One region of the Acetobacterium sp. KB-1 genome, then DNA from elsewhere that is predicted to be linked to it. Evidence: riboswitches for the same ligand, from Rfam matches in the RefSeq annotation. Region 1 holds a riboswitch; each other region holds the start of a gene.
The links. Region 1 has a riboswitch for cobalamin ahead of thiC (phosphomethylpyrimidine synthase ThiC). Riboswitches for the same ligand answer to the same signal wherever they lie in the genome.
Positions count from the first base shown of each region.

Region 1 (5,119 bases):
TGGGCAGACCCAGGTGTTCGGCTGGGGTCAGGTAACAAAGGAAATCAGCCCCGTGCATGCCGGCAAAGGCACCGCCGATCGAACCCGTAATATTGTCATATCCGGGAGCAATATCGGTGGCCAGGAAGCCTAAAATATAGTAGGGTACATCGTAACAGAGTCGTTTTTGCAGTAGCATCGCTGAGGGAATATGGTTTAGTGGCACATGGCCGGGACCTTCCACCATCACCTGAACCCCGGCCGCCAGGGCCCGTTTGGTCAGCTCACCAGCGACCATTAAGCCGCGCAGGTGGGCCTGATCCAGAGAATCAGCATTGGCACCGGGTCGAATGGCGTCGCCGATGCTAAGTACCGTATCGGTCGCTTTGAGAATCTCCAGCAGTCGGTCAAATTCGGCATAAAGAGGATTTTCTTTATCGTTATGGAACATCCAGCCAGTTAGCAAGGATCCACCACGGCTACAGATATCGGCAACGCGACCGGTTCTTTTTAATATTTTGAGAAGATCCATATTCAGGGCCGAGTGCACGGCCATAAAATCCATACCGGCCTGACATTGTTTTTCAACCACTTCAAACAGATCATCAGAGGTCATATTGACCATCAGGCCCCGTTTATCAGCCGCTTCTTTGGCAGCCTGATAAACGGGCACACAGCCAGCGGCAATGTTGGAATTATTTAGACTTAAGGTTCGCATGGTATCAATATCGGCACCCATACTTAAATCCATAAAACCGTGGGCACCGGCGGCTTCGATGATTTTTAGTTTTTTGACTTCCATGTCCATATCATCCCGATCACCAGAGGTGCCCATCAGACCGTTGACTTTGACGTCCAGACCACCACCGATGCCGCAGATTTTAGAACGATTGCGCAATTTATTTTTAGGAATGACAATCCGGCCGGCAGCTACTCCGGCTCTGATAAATTCAGGCGTGAAGCCTTCGCTGAGTGCCACCATTTCCATTTCTTCGGTAATTTTACCCTGTCGAGCTTTTAATATTTGGGTCATGATTAGTTCCTCGCTTCCTGGTTTTCGTCTCGTAAATACTTGCCGACAATTTTCATGGCACAGAAGTCGCCGCACATGCTGCATTCGGATTCGAAGTCGGTGCTGCGATCCTTCCAGACCTTCGTGGCGGTTTCAGTATCGATGGCCAGTTCCATCTGCCGGCCCCAATTAAGTTCCCGGCGGGCATGGGACATTTCCAGATCCCAGGCAATCGCTGCCGGATGGCCTTTGCCAACATCACCAGCATGGGCGGCGATGCGGCTGGCCATCACGCCCATATAGACATCATCGGCATTTGGCATGCCGATATGTTCGGCCGGGGTGACGTAACAGAGGAAGTCGGCACCGTAATAGGCGGCGATTGCGCCGCCGATGGCGCCAGTGACATGATCCATACCAGCCCCGGAATCGGTGGGCAGACAGCCGAAGACAAAGTAGGGAGCGCCGCCGCATAGTTGTTTTTGTAACTTTACAGTGGTCTGGATCTGATCCAGGGGCACATGGCCCGGTCCTTTGACCATCACTTGAACCCCGGCCGCCCGGGCCTTTTTAACCAGACCGCCGAGGATCACCAATTCATGAACCTGGGCGCCGTCCAGGGAATCGGCAATACAGCCGGGGCGCATGCCGTCGGCAAAGCTCAGCACGACATCATACTTTTTACAGATTTCCAGGACCCGGTCATATTGGGTAAAAAAGGGATTTTCACAGTGGTTGTGAACCATCCAGCCAATCAGATGGGAACCCCCATAACTAACCAGTGGATCAATCCGGCCTTCTTCTTTGGCGCGGTTGATCACGTCCATGGTGGTGCCGCAGTGCAGGGCTAAAAAGCTGACGCCTTCGGAGGCATGCTTTTCCATCATCGCGAACATGTCATCCGCGGTCATATCTAAAGCACTGCCATATTTTTCCTGAGCCATAGCCAGGGTCTGATAAAGGGGTAGGGTACCGACCGGCCGGTCCACCGTGGATAAGACTTTTTCACGCATTTCATCAATCGGACCCCGAACACTTAAATCCATCAGCGTATCCGCTTCGGCTTTTACGGCCTGTTTGATTTTAGCCATTTCACCATCGATGGTGTCATCTATTTCATACATCCCAACGCTGGCGGAAACCTTGGTAAACAGACCCTTGCCCACCGCCACCGGGTTGATATTTGGCCGGGAACTCTTTAGAATGACGATTTCACCGACGGCTACCCCCTGGCGAATGTTTTCGGGATCGAGCCCTTCTTTTTGCGCCACATAAATCATTTCTGCGGTGATCTCACCGGCTTGTGCTTTTTTAAGAATTGTCATCGTTTCCTCCTGAATGATTCTCAACAAATTTTGGCAAATAAAAAAGTCCACAGCTGTTATTTATTCTAAATAACAGCCATGAACTTTACCTTCGTTCATTCAGGATCGATTCATAGGCAGGTCTCCTGACTTGGGGTTTTAACGCTTTGCCACACCTTCCCATTAAAAAAACAGTGGTTTTTGTGGTTTGCTCCGCCCTTACAGTGATGGGTTCGTTCAGGACTCTCACCTGATTCCCTATTCTCCTTAATGTTTAAGGCACCATATGTTCGCTTTTCTATTTACTTGCTTTTGATTATACACACTAAAAAATGAAAGTGCAAGAAAAAAATAAAAAAAATCGATTGTGTAACTCATGAGAAAAAAAACAACAAACTATGTTATAATAAAATTAAGTGAATGAGGGAGGTGAGCAGATGAATATCATTCTTGTCTGGTTGGTTTTATTTGTCGTTTTTCTGGTGGTTGAATTGGTTACTGCTGGCGCACTGGTTTCCATCTGGTTTTGTGTTGGTTCTCTGGTGGCAATGGCCGTCGCTTATTTAGGCGCACCATTTTGGGTACAGATGACGCTGTTCTTTCTGGTTTCTGTTGGATTATTATTGGGAACAAAACCTTTTTTGAAAAAACACATGGATCCCAAAACGATAACAACCAATGCTGATCGCATTCTCAAAGAACAGGGGATTGTTGAGGAAGAAATCAATAATCTTAAGGGACAGGGCGCCATCAAGGTTGATGGTAAGTCTTGGACTGCCAGAAATGTCGACGACGATACAGTCATTCCTGTTGGTGCAAAAGTGACTGTGGTAGGAATCGAAGGGGTTAAAGCCATGGTTAAATTGGTAGAAGAAGAAATAAAATAAAAGGAGGTAAGAAGATGATTGGATTAATTATTTTAGGCGTTTTATTTATCATTTTTGTTGTTGTAATTATTGTGAATGCGAAGATCGTTCCCCAGGCTAATGCCTATGTGGTGGAACGATTGGGCGCTTATCATGCCACCTGGGAGACCGGTTTTCATATCGCAATTCCGATTTTTGACCGGATTTCAAAAAGAATCAGTTTAAAAGAACGGGTCGCGGATTTCCCGCCCCAACCGGTTATTACCAAGGATAATGTTACGATGCAGATTGACACGGTAATTTATTTACAGGTTACCGATCCTAAATTCTATATGTATGGGGTGGACAATCCCATGAAAGCCATTGAAAATCTAACCGCCACCACTTTGCGTAACATCATTGGTGATATGGAGCTCGATGCAACACTGACATCCCGGGACGTGATTAATACCAAAATGCGGGTAATTCTCGATGAAGCCACCGATCCCTGGGGGATTAAAATCAACCGGGTAGAACTTAAAAACATCATGCCACCAGAAGCGATCCAGAATGCGATGGAACGGCAGATGAAGGCAGAGCGGGAACGTCGGGAAAAAATCCTCCAGGCAGAAGGCGAAAAAGCCAGTGCCATTCTGGTCGCTGAAGGCGAAAAATCAGCGGCAATTTTACAAGCGGAAGGCTTAAAAGCGGCTGCTATTCTTAGTGCCGAAGCGGATCGGGAAGCTCAGATCAGACGGGCAGAAGGTGAAGCAGAAGCCATTGTCAAGGTTCAGGAAGCGGTTGCCAATGGGGTCAAGATGTTAAATGATGCCAATCCGATTCAGTCAGTTATTGCCCTTAAGAGTTTATCTACCTTTGAAAAGGTAGCTGATGGCAAAGCCACTAAGATTATTATTCCCTCTGAAATTCAGGGCTTGGCGGGTCTGGCAACATCCCTTAGTGAAATCATGACAGATCAGAGCAAGGTCAGTCAGTAAGATCAGTTAATAAAAGAAATTTCAGTAAAAGACCATGAATGGGCAATTGGGAAACGTGAATCGTTTTTCAATTGCCCAAAGTTTTTAAGTGTAGCAATTAAGAAAGAAGGAATATTTTGCGAATCAGTAACACACAACTTATCAAACGTTTCATACCTTATTATCAAAAATACAAATGGATTCTGTTGTTGGATCTGTTTTGCGCTACCTTGACAACGGTATGCGATCTGGTTTTGCCCCTGATCGTACGGTTTATCACCAATACCGCCATCAATGATCTGGCCAGTCTGACGGTGGAAACAATCTTAAAACTGGGGCTGGTATATTTGGTACTGCGGCTTATCGATGGAGTGGCTAACTACTTTATGGCCGATGTGGGCCATGTCATGGGCGCCCGAATCGAAACGGATATGCGCCGGGATCTCTTTTCACATCTCCAGAAGTTGTCGTTTTCTTTTTATAGCGACACCAAAATCGGTCAGTTGATGTCGCGGATCACCACTGATCTTTTTGATGTGACGGAATTTGCCCATCATTGTCCCGAGGAGTTTTTTATTGCCGGTTTAAAAATTGGCGTTTCATTTGCCATTCTTGGCTCAGTTAATATCTGGTTGACAGTGATTATTTTTGCCGCCCTGCCGATCATGCTTTTAACGACCACCTATTTCAGGAATCGGATGCGGATTGCCTTTAAACGGTCGCGGGTTCAAACGGGTGAAATAAACGCTCAGGTGGAAGATAATCTTTTGGGAATCCGAGTTGTGAAATCTTTTGCCAACGAAAATATTGAAGAGATTAAGTTTGAGACAGGAAATAGTAAATTTCTTGAAATAAAAAAACAAACCTACCGTTATATGGCCGGTTTTCAGACCACCACCCGGCTCTTTGACGGACTGATGTATTTATTGGTGGTGGTTTTCGGAGGAATCTTTATGATCAATGGTGCCATTAATCCCGGCGATTATGTCGCCTATCTGATGT
Region 1 covers NZ_CP030040.1:3,850,082-3,855,200, forward strand. Annotated here, with positions in the region: gene bzaB (B12 lower ligand biosynthesis ThiC-like protein BzaB) at 1-1,012, opposite strand, end outside; gene thiC (phosphomethylpyrimidine synthase ThiC) at 1,015-2,316, opposite strand; cobalamin riboswitch at 2,414-2,597, opposite strand; gene DOZ58_RS17740 (NfeD family protein) at 2,733-3,182, shown strand; gene DOZ58_RS17745 (SPFH domain-containing protein) at 3,197-4,138, shown strand; gene DOZ58_RS17750 (ABC transporter ATP-binding protein) at 4,261-5,119, shown strand, end outside.

Region 2 (5,119 bases), 920 kb from region 1:
TAAGCCGTTACTTCATTTGCAAAGAAACGCTTTAAATAAGCGTAGCCTGTTTGTCCCATATATTGATAATCCAGCTCGATAAACGCGTTACCGCTAAGGCTGGGATAGGGCATGGGAATAAATTTATATGATATCGTGTTGATTCTATTTTGATAAAGCGGATCCGCAATGACATGGGTAACGGTCATTTGCGATAATTCCTGATCCGTAATTTTATTTGCCCGGATGGTTATAATCCCAAAATCATTTGGGATCGCTGTCTCAAGCCGATCCAGAATTTCATTTTCGCCCAGCAGCAGCACCCGGAAAGCCGGGCATGGCTGCGGCTCTTTATTTAAGTAATACGATTCCGGGATCACTGTTTTTAATAACGTACCGACGGCTCTCAGCCACTGATTAAAGCCGTCAATGCCGATCGGCATTGCAAAATGATAGGGTATTTCAAACATCTCCGCCATCCATTTTGCCAAACACAGACCGTGTCTGGAAAAAACAAGATTCAGCTCAGCTTCTGCTGCCGTTTTAAAGGAACCCAGACTCTCATAGCCGAGAAAGTTCACCGCATAACCCAGCGACGTCAGGCAGGTTTCAATTTCATCAAAGTGTTGCCTTTTCCCAAACAAAAATGGATTATAGCCAATAATATTGAGCCGTTTTTTTCGGTTTTCAACTTTTTTTAACGTTGCTTTGGCGATTTTTAACAAGGCCTTTGCTACCCCTTCTTCGGCCGTCTGAAAACCGTTGGTATCTATTGCACAGGTCATTTCAAATAGATCACAGGTCTGTAAAAAATGATCATTCATCCCGGTCATAAAGGTAACCGGTGTGCCAATGGATAGAAATAATTTTATATCTTTGGTTTGATGATTCATTTGAAAGCGCTTTGTAATGGCTTCACCGATCTCATTTGTGCAGCCATTAACCGCCTGCAAGTCATTAAATCGGGAAAAAATAAACGGATTGTGATTCAGTTTATCAATGGAACTAGGACAGTTTGCACAGCCGGAGCCCGTCATTAAAAACTGACAAACGGCCTCATCATCGGGGAATAAAGAAAGTACCCCCGTATAATCTGCGGCCAGCGGCGGTAATTCACAAACCGCTGCATTTTTTGATAAAACCAGTGGCCGGGTCTTGACAAAGTCCGCAATTTTTGTTGCAATCTTATCCAAACGTTGGGATGGACTGGTTTTTCGTTTCTCCATGGGACCACGCTTGAAAATCTCGACAGGTATCTGATGGGGATTATCAAGTCCCTCGATCATCGTATCAAAATCGGTTTGGCTGAGCAAATCGGGACATGAAACATAAAGAATAATACCCTGATAGCAGGCTTTTCGTAACGCCGCTTCAACAACGCCTTTGATTTTTTCCAGATAATCCCCAAAGGTATAATCCAATGCACGAATGGGAACGAGTTTGAGCTTGGACAACTGCCCACATTCCAAAGCCCTAAAATATAAAATACGGATACAAGTTGGCGGTCCGACGGCCACGACTAAGGTTTCCGGTATCGCAAAAATTCGTTTCGCCATTTCCATATCACCTAAATTATAGATCGACGTTTCAATGGTGATGCTACTCATCTGCTGATTTCCTGGTTCTTTGCGGAAACAAAATCAAAGAGGGCTTCCATTGCGTCGTCATCAAGGGGACGAGAGTCACTGGCAGGAACTTCGCAAAACAGATCCTTCCCCAAGGTCTTAATTACCTGTGAAAGGGGGGCCTGGGGATCGGCCTCAATCATGGTATTTCTTTGATACTCGGCCAGCTTGATCGCCTGGTTTTGTTCAATAGAGGCTATCAGACGGCTTTCGGTCATTTTGATAAAATGATCAACCACATCTTTATCGGTTTGGGACGAGTAGCGATTATGAATAAAGCCGCCAAATAGTTTTTTCTTCGGGGTTTCGTAGTGCGCGATACCCTTTAAAATATTATTGGCAGCGTACAACGACATAAATTCTGATGAGGTCACAATATAAACCGCATCAACACATTGCTTGCGCATGGGGATGGAAAAACCACCACAGACCACATCACCCAGCACATCATAGACAATCAGATCCCAGTCCATCGCAAAGACTTCCAGCTTTTCCAGGGTCTCGATCACCGCCGAAATGCCCATCCCGGCACAACCGACCCCCGGTTCCGGGCCGCCAGCTTCAACGCAAGTAACGCCATAAACTCCTTTATATAAAATATCTGCTTTATTCAGCTGATCTCCTTTTTCCTTGAGTGTTTTCAAGACGGTGGGAATCCGTCGCTTCATCAGAATCCGGGTCGAATCCGATTTCGGGTCACAGCCGATATGGAGAACCTTTTTCCCAGCTTTTGAAAGCGCTGCCGATACATTGGCGGCAATCGTCGATTTACCAATCCCTCCCTTGCCATAAAATGCGATCCGTTTTAGTTTTATCTTCATTTTTCCTCCAATAAAAAAACTCTTCTGAATTATTAGACAGAAGAGTTTATTATAAAAATAAATCCCTCACCCAATAATCCGTTAGGCTTGGTTATCACAAAATATAGAAGCATCCTGGCTTAAGATCATCGCCTGCTGTAACAACTTCCCAGAAATTTCTTTCCAGTGTTGATCAATTTACAGCGGCTCACTTTTACAGTGGCGGTACCGCATCGGACTTTAACCGATTTTCATACTACACTTTGTTATTCAATTAAGTCGTATTATATCACAAGAAAGAGGAGCAAACAATTCAGCGGTTCTTCTAATTTCCAATTGCCAGCTATCAATATTTTTGATAGTATAGGGCTAAACAAACAAGGAGGAAACCAATGATTTCACTACAAAATATGAAATATATGATCGAAATTTCAAGGCATCAATCAATTTCGGCGGCGGCTAAGGCCCTCTATATTTCCCAATCCACTTTATCCACTGCAATCAAAGAAGTCGAACAGAGTCTCGGAATTCTCCTGTTCAAGCGAAACAGCCGTGGGATTGAATTAACTTATGAAGGACAAGATTATCTAAACCATGCCAGAGATATCGTTGAGCAAGCCGACTATCTGGAACGACGTTATCAGCATCAGAAATCGATCCCGATGCGCTTTTCTGTCTCCACCCAGCGACTGCCCTTTTCGACCATGTCTTTTATCAAAATCGTTGATGAAATCGGCTTGGATCGCTATGATATTGCCATTCGGGAATGTCCAACCCATGAGGTCATCCACGACGTGGCCACCCGTCGCAGCGAAATCGGGGTTATGTGCATTAATGATCATTACCTGAATACGATGCAAAAACTTTTAGATACCAGCAATCTCTCCTTTCATATTCTGGGAAAAATCAAATCCTATGTTTTTATAAGAAAACTACATCCCCTCGCTAAGAAAGAATTGCTAACCCTTGATGACTTAAAACCATACCCTTTTGTCACCTATGATCAGGGTGATGACAATCTGCTTCATTTTTCTGAAGAAATTTTATTTAATGAAATCCTGGATAAAAACATTCATGTCATTGACCGTTGCACAAAAATCGCCCTGGTTCGTGGCACTGATTGTTTTAGCATCGGTCCAGATCTGACTAACAGCGATGGCGATAAGATGCACTCAAAACTAAATGAGATTCAGACGATCGAGTTTTGCGAAAGTGATCAAATTTTACACGCGGGTTATATTATGCGCAGGGAACATACCTTAAGTGATATTGGAATACGCTATATTACGACTTTAAAAGCGAAAATCAATGGACTAGAATGCAATTCTTACTGATGCAAAATAACTAAAAAGATCAAAAGGACAGATACTTGATCCCTTTGATCTTTTTTTATACACTTTGAGTTCTTCAGGCTTTTCTAATTCTAAACACCACTTTTTCTCCACAGTCCGGGCATTGGAGCGGGGCATCGGTAATCACACCTTTGCGAGCCGCATAGACAAAGGGAAACACTGCACTGAGTGCCATCATGCAGAAATTTCCACTCTTGTCCTTATCCAGCTGGGGTCCGTCAAAAATGACTTCATCCCCCGCCGAATATATCGGGCAACCCGATTCCTCAACTACCAGTTTTATTTTCTGTTCAATTACTTCCATGTTGTCCTTCCTCTATAACGCCAGTCGATACAGCGCTTCAATCTGTTCCAGGGTTGTACTTCTGGGATTAACCAGAATATTACCACTTTTCATGGCATCTACAGCCATCGCAGGGATCTTATCGACCGTGACGCCCACCTCACTTAGGGTTTTGGGAATCCCCAGTGCACAAGTTAAGCTACGGATCTCATCGACCAAAGTCTGAGACGTAAAATCCTCCCATCCTTCACCGCATTTAATCGCGTCATAAATTTTTTGATAACGTCCGGTATCGGCTAGGGCGTTATATTCCAGCACCGTTGGCAGCAGTATCGCATTGGCAACCCCATGAGGGACATCAAAATAACCGCCCAGGGGATGGGCCATCGCATGGACATTACCCAGCCGCGCCCAGGCAAAGGCGATCCCGGCAAACATGCTACCATAAAGCATATTGGCTGCTGCTTCTGGATTGGTTCGATCTGCCACAAACAAACGGATATTATTACCGATCAATTCCAAGGCTTTTTCAGCCATTGCATCAGAAAAAGGTGAAGCGGCCTTCGATAGATAAGCCTCAATGGCATGAACCAGAGCATCAATTCCGCAGGCTGCCGCCGTTTTTTCCGGGGTTGTCATAACTAAGGTTGGGTCCAGTACTGCATAGGCCGGAATCAGTTCATAACTAAAGACCGTCAGCTTATAATTCCGGGAACGGTCCGTGATCACCGCAAAAGCTGTTACCTCAGAACCGGTGCCAGCAGTGGTGGGAATGGCAATTAGCGGCACAATCGCACCGGGGACCTTATCAGCCCCTTCATAGGTACCAATTGACCCACCGAACTTCGCCAATATCCCCACCGCCTTAGCTACATCCATGGGGGAACCGCCACCCAAAGCAATAATACAGTCTGCCCCACTGTCAACAAACGCCTTGGTGGCCTTATCGACGGTTTCTACTGAAGGATTGGCCTCCGTTTGGGTAAAACTGTCAAAAGTCAGCCCGGCCCGCTCTAAAATATCCGTAATCTTCTTAACCACCCCCATCTTATTCAGATGCGGTCCCGAAATCACCATCGC
Region 2 covers NZ_CP030040.1:786,087-791,205, forward strand. Annotated here, with positions in the region: gene DOZ58_RS03690 (nitrogenase component 1) at 1-1,586, opposite strand, end outside; gene DOZ58_RS03695 (AAA family ATPase) at 1,583-2,425, opposite strand; cobalamin riboswitch at 2,514-2,694, opposite strand; gene DOZ58_RS03700 (LysR family transcriptional regulator) at 2,797-3,738, shown strand; gene DOZ58_RS03705 (TIGR04076 family protein) at 3,812-4,060, opposite strand; gene DOZ58_RS03710 (iron-containing alcohol dehydrogenase) at 4,073-5,119, opposite strand, start outside.
Region 2: another riboswitch for cobalamin. It lies ahead of DOZ58_RS03695 (AAA family ATPase); the one in region 1 lies ahead of thiC (phosphomethylpyrimidine synthase ThiC).

Region 3 (5,119 bases), 890 kb from region 1:
GTATCGCCAAACATTCCCCGCGCTTCATGGAAAAAGAGATCCCTTTTAAGACGTTTTGGCAAGGATAATCAAAAGCCAATCCTTCAACTTGTAAATTCAACGACGTTTACCTCCTTTAAGTAAGAGATACAAAAACAGGGGTGCCCCTAAAAATGATGTCACTGCTCCCACTGGCAATATAATGGGGGAAATAATCGTTCGGGCAAAGGTATCCGAGACCAGCAACAAAAGCGCCCCCATTAAGGCAGAAATGGGAATCAGAAAGCGATGATCCCCGCCGATTATCCGCCTGACCATCTGTGGTGCCACCAAACCGATAAACCCAATCACACCAAGAAATGATACCGTCACTGCGGTAATCATCGATGATACCAGCATCCCGCCAAATCGGGTTTGCTCGACATTGACCCCCAAACTCTTAGCGGCATCGGCACCATTGTCCAGTGCATTATAATCCCAACGCTTCATCATAAAGTAGATCATCGCAAGACCCACCACCGCAGCCAAAATATAAACCTCTGTCCAGCCAGCCCGACCCAGGTCCCCAAAGGTCCAGAAGATAGCGGCAGCAATCTGCACTGATTCAGCAAAATACTGAATCAAGGTGGTGCCTGCTCCAAAAAGAGAGCTCAGTGCCACCCCTGCCAGAACAATAGACTCCGGCGAAAAACTGCGCATTCGGGACAGCAGCAAAATTATCATGGTCGCTCCCATGGAAAAAGCAAAGGCAAAAATCGTTACCAGATAAGGATTGTTGACAATAATCGGCTGCGCTGCCGAGCTTTGCACCGTCCCAGCCCCCAATACAATAATAGCGATATTGGCACCAAAGGCAGCTGCACTGGAAATCCCCAAGGTAGAAGGCGATGCTAACGGATTTCTTAAATTATTTTGCATCACACATCCGGCCACTGCCAAACCTGCACCGGCAATAACCGCGGCCAAAACTCGGGGCAGACGAATCCGCCATACTACTACACTAGAGATTTCGGTACCAATGCTCATCAGGGTTTTGACAATGTCGGTGGGATCCAATTCCATGGCCCCACTATTCATGGCAAAAATGGCTACCACCAGCAACAAAGCGCAAAGAATGAGAATCAACACGGTTTTTTTGCCCGTGAATTTCTGGTATAATTCCAGGCTGTCGCCCTCCACCTCAATCACGGCACTTGGTTTTTTTAGCATCTTTATCTCCCGTCTATTTGAGCAGACAGAACAGACCACAGCAATTGACCGTTTTTGGAATAGTTTATATCTTCAATCTGTCCGTCTTTGCTTTTATTCTTAAGATAATCCCGAATCGTCTGTTTTGTCTCTTCATCGGTAGCCCTTAACATATGGGCATAATAATTGGTTGCTTTTTCCAGCTCCCAAATCTTTGTCTGTTGATTCTCACTATGTCGAAACTCCGGAAAAAAGCCCATATCCCATAATATATTAAAGGCGTAATATAAGGTATTCCGGTAGTCAGCGGTGCGGTTTTCTTTATTCAGTGCCACTCGTAGTTCATTTCCAATTTTATCTTCTTTGATCAGGTGTCCGCTCATAAAACAATAGCCTTTGGAGGCCTGATTCATTTTTTTTAATTCCTCGGGGCCGCTAATAGCTGGGCTCATAGAAGCAAAAACGAGATCAAAATAGCCTTCCCATCCTTCTGCGGCCAGATCCGCCTTTTCCCAGGGCATAACCTTAAACGTAAAAAAATCAGCCTTTACACTGGCAGCATTTTCCTTTGTAAAATCAATCATATTAGGGGAAATATCAATCCCCACTACTTCACAGCCCATTTTTAAGAATTCTTTGGAATAGCGCCCAGCACCACATCCGATATCCAGTACTCTCGCTCCCGGGAAAATAGCATCCTTGCTTTTTAAAAGCGACAGCACCGGATCATCAGCCATTTCCCTCTTTCCCATCTCATTAAACTCCGAAGCCCGATCATCCCAAAACTGCTGGGTTTCATTTAGATCCGTCTTTTTCTTGTTGTCAACCCATTTTTCCTCAAAAGTCATCGCTTCTCCTCTTTTCTTTTTTCATTATTTTAAACGCTTTTAATTTCTTTAATCGCTTACCCTGGGCAAACAAAAAAAGAGCTTCTTTTATTAATAAAAGAAACCCTTCCCATCTCAAGGTATTCTAAATCATGCGGCCAATCATCCCCTGGCATATTTTTTAAATCAAGGCAGGTCTCCTGACTAACAGTTCATCCTATTCTCACCTTCCCAGGCTTTAGCCCAGTGGTTTTTTAAGAATTCGTCCCTGTTCACAGTGGTGGGTCCGTGCTTTCTAAGCTTCCCTATTCTCCGATCTTCATGATCGGCACCTTGAATGATAAGTTATTAAATTAAACTCATTTGATAAAATCAACGCCCAAAATTTTTTAGGCTAACGTTTTCAATAAGTTGTCTGTGTTTTTATGTTACAAACCACTAACACGTTTTTGACATAATACCATTATAATTTTTTTATGTCAACCACAAAACTCTATATTCTGATCTGTTTATAAGAATTTTATCTGTGAAAAATCAATACAGCCATCGTCACTGACCATTTTTGAATCGGCGTGGACATACTCAATTTTTCCGACAAACATTTCGTGAGAACCGGTGACAATTGAGTCTACAATGCTACATTCAATATTAACTGGGCAATCGGCAAGAATCGGAGCATTGACAAATTTAGCTTCTTCTAAATTGACCTTCATCACCGCCAGCTTATCTTCATCGCGTTTGCTGTGGCTACCCAAATATTTAAAGGTTTCTTCATAGGCTTGATCAACCAGATTCACCACAAAACAGCCGGACTCTTTAATCAGATGATACGAATACCGTGAGGGTACAATCCCGACCATGACCATCGGCGGATCATAACTGCAGTTTCCGCAATAGCCCACCGCCAGGGCATTGTTTTCGCCATTTAATCCCCGACAAGATACCAACACCTTAGCCACTGGATTTAAACACGACTTCATATTTCCTTTTACTTTGTTCATCATTTTCTCCTTGTTCTTTTTTATTTTTAAATAATAACCCGGCTACCGGTTGCCAGATAATTAACCTGTTCTCCCAGCATCATTTTTAGGATTTGATAAGGCTCTTTCCCAGTACAATGGCAGGTGTAATAAATTATCGCAGTTTTTTTGAGTTCGTTACCAATTTCCTCAATCAATTCTTTTGCCTCCGGTTTTTTTCGGGTGCGATTATAAAGATGAAATCCCCCAATGACAACAGTCGGCTGCATATCATAGTTTGATGCCATATGATCAAGAATATTAACGACTCCCTTATGAGCACAACCTGCCACCAGCACGACCTGATTTCTTTCCCGGATGATCAGGTTCTGTTCATGACAAAAATCATCTGCCATCCGTAGCCCATCTTTTTCCATCAGCAGGTCAGCGTTGGCCGTAGAGCAACAGCGTTCTCCCTGAACATTTGAAAAAATGCACAAAGCATCATCGATGACGAAATCCGCTGCCAAAAAGATAAAGCGCGGATTAGAAAACAGTTCCTGATCCAGACCGATATAGGCCTCCCCGTCTGCTCTTTTAGAATAATGATTTTCAAAGGCTTGACCATTGATATAGATTGCGGCCTTATCATTGATCTTAAGAAATGTTTCTAAACCACCACCATGATCATAATGACCATGACTAATGACCAGGGTATCCACTTCGCAAAGGTCAACCCCCAGTTTTTTGGCATTTTCTGCAAACAGACCGCTGGCACCCACATCAAATAGCAATTTATGGGTTTCGGTTTCAATGTATAAACTCAATCCATGTTCATTTTTGAATTCTTCAGACACCGATGTGTTTTCAGCTAATGTTACAATTTTCATGCCTTCACCGGTTTCCATTCTTGCTCAATTGGAAACATCCCTTCCGTATTAATTTCCTTCGATTTCTTTACGTTGCTGATCAGTTGCTTGACCTGGTTCATCAAGATTCTCAGGTTCATGCGTCGATTTGCTTTTCGAACTTCTGCGACAACCGCAGCCACAACCTTTTCCACGGCGTTTGGCGTTAATTCCCGAGCAACGTCCCAATCCTTTTCCACTTTTTGATCCCTGACCATCCGGTCCGGTCCGATCTCTACCTGGCATTTTAAGGACTCCTTTATATCTTATTGGTATATGTTACTTATAATATTTATTATAAATCTTATAAGTAACATATGTCAATAATTATTTTGAATCATTTTAATGTTGATCGGTTAATCAAATAAACACAGCATCTGAAATAAAAATTCCCGGCGCTGTGTTTATTCTAGTTTATTTCATTTTTTCGGTCCACATTTTTACGTTTCCCAATGATCAGTAACCCCTGTGGCACTAAAGCTTCACTAAAATTTTCCCCCGACGGGAGACTGCATTTGTCTTAAAAACCCCCGCTTCAGCCCGTTCACTAACAAAAGCCGCTACCTTTTCTATCAATCCGGTGGTATCCTTACCCAAAAAGCTCAATCGCGACATCAGCTCTTCCACAGCATCCTCAACCGAGGATTCTTCCGGATGCACATCCTGTTGCACTTCAAAAGCCAGACTGTACCCCTGGGCATAAAGCCAGTTCAGATTATAAATAATATCGCTGCGCCATATTGGTATTTCTTCGCCATAAAGTTCTTTCCAGAGTTCACTGAAGGCTTCGCTGTCCCGTCGTCCCGCCCAACCGCTATAATAAACATACTTTTTTGCACAGCTCATCGCTTTTTTAAACAGCTCGGCATTATGAACCCCAGGGCACATGGAAATAAATACCATGTCAAAATTCTCCTGCCAGCCCATCTTTTTTACATCCACTTCTTCCCAGGGCATTTGAACAACTTCCAACCCTGTGATTGCTTCTGTTTCAATGCGTTCTCGGATGGTTGACGACATCCCCAGGGTTGGTTCCAGCGCGGTTACCCGAGCCTTCTTTTCTGCAAACGCACAGGAAAAAGCCCCCGGCCCGGCACCAATATCCAGAATCGTCATGCCTTCAAGGGATAGCCCCTGATTTTCAAACCAGTTGATCACATCGCCGGTTCTTTTTTTACCCCGCCCGCCTTTCACATTGTTTTTAAACTTTTCAGCCCGTTTTTCCCACAGCTCAACACTATGAGCAAGCCCATCACTG
Region 3 covers NZ_CP030040.1:2,956,307-2,961,425, reverse strand. Annotated here, with positions in the region: gene DOZ58_RS13715 (ABC transporter ATP-binding protein) at 1-100, opposite strand, end outside; gene DOZ58_RS13710 (iron ABC transporter permease) at 97-1,188, opposite strand; gene DOZ58_RS13705 (bifunctional 2-polyprenyl-6-hydroxyphenol methylase/3-demethylubiquinol 3-O-methyltransferase UbiG) at 1,191-2,015, opposite strand; cobalamin riboswitch at 2,167-2,345, opposite strand; gene DOZ58_RS13700 (flavin reductase family protein) at 2,504-2,998, opposite strand; gene DOZ58_RS13695 (MBL fold metallo-hydrolase) at 3,022-3,843, opposite strand; gene DOZ58_RS13690 (DUF5320 domain-containing protein) at 3,892-4,107, opposite strand; gene DOZ58_RS13685 (methyltransferase domain-containing protein) at 4,336-5,119, opposite strand, start outside.
Region 3: another riboswitch for cobalamin. It lies ahead of DOZ58_RS13705 (bifunctional 2-polyprenyl-6-hydroxyphenol methylase/3-demethylubiquinol 3-O-methyltransferase UbiG); the one in region 1 lies ahead of thiC (phosphomethylpyrimidine synthase ThiC).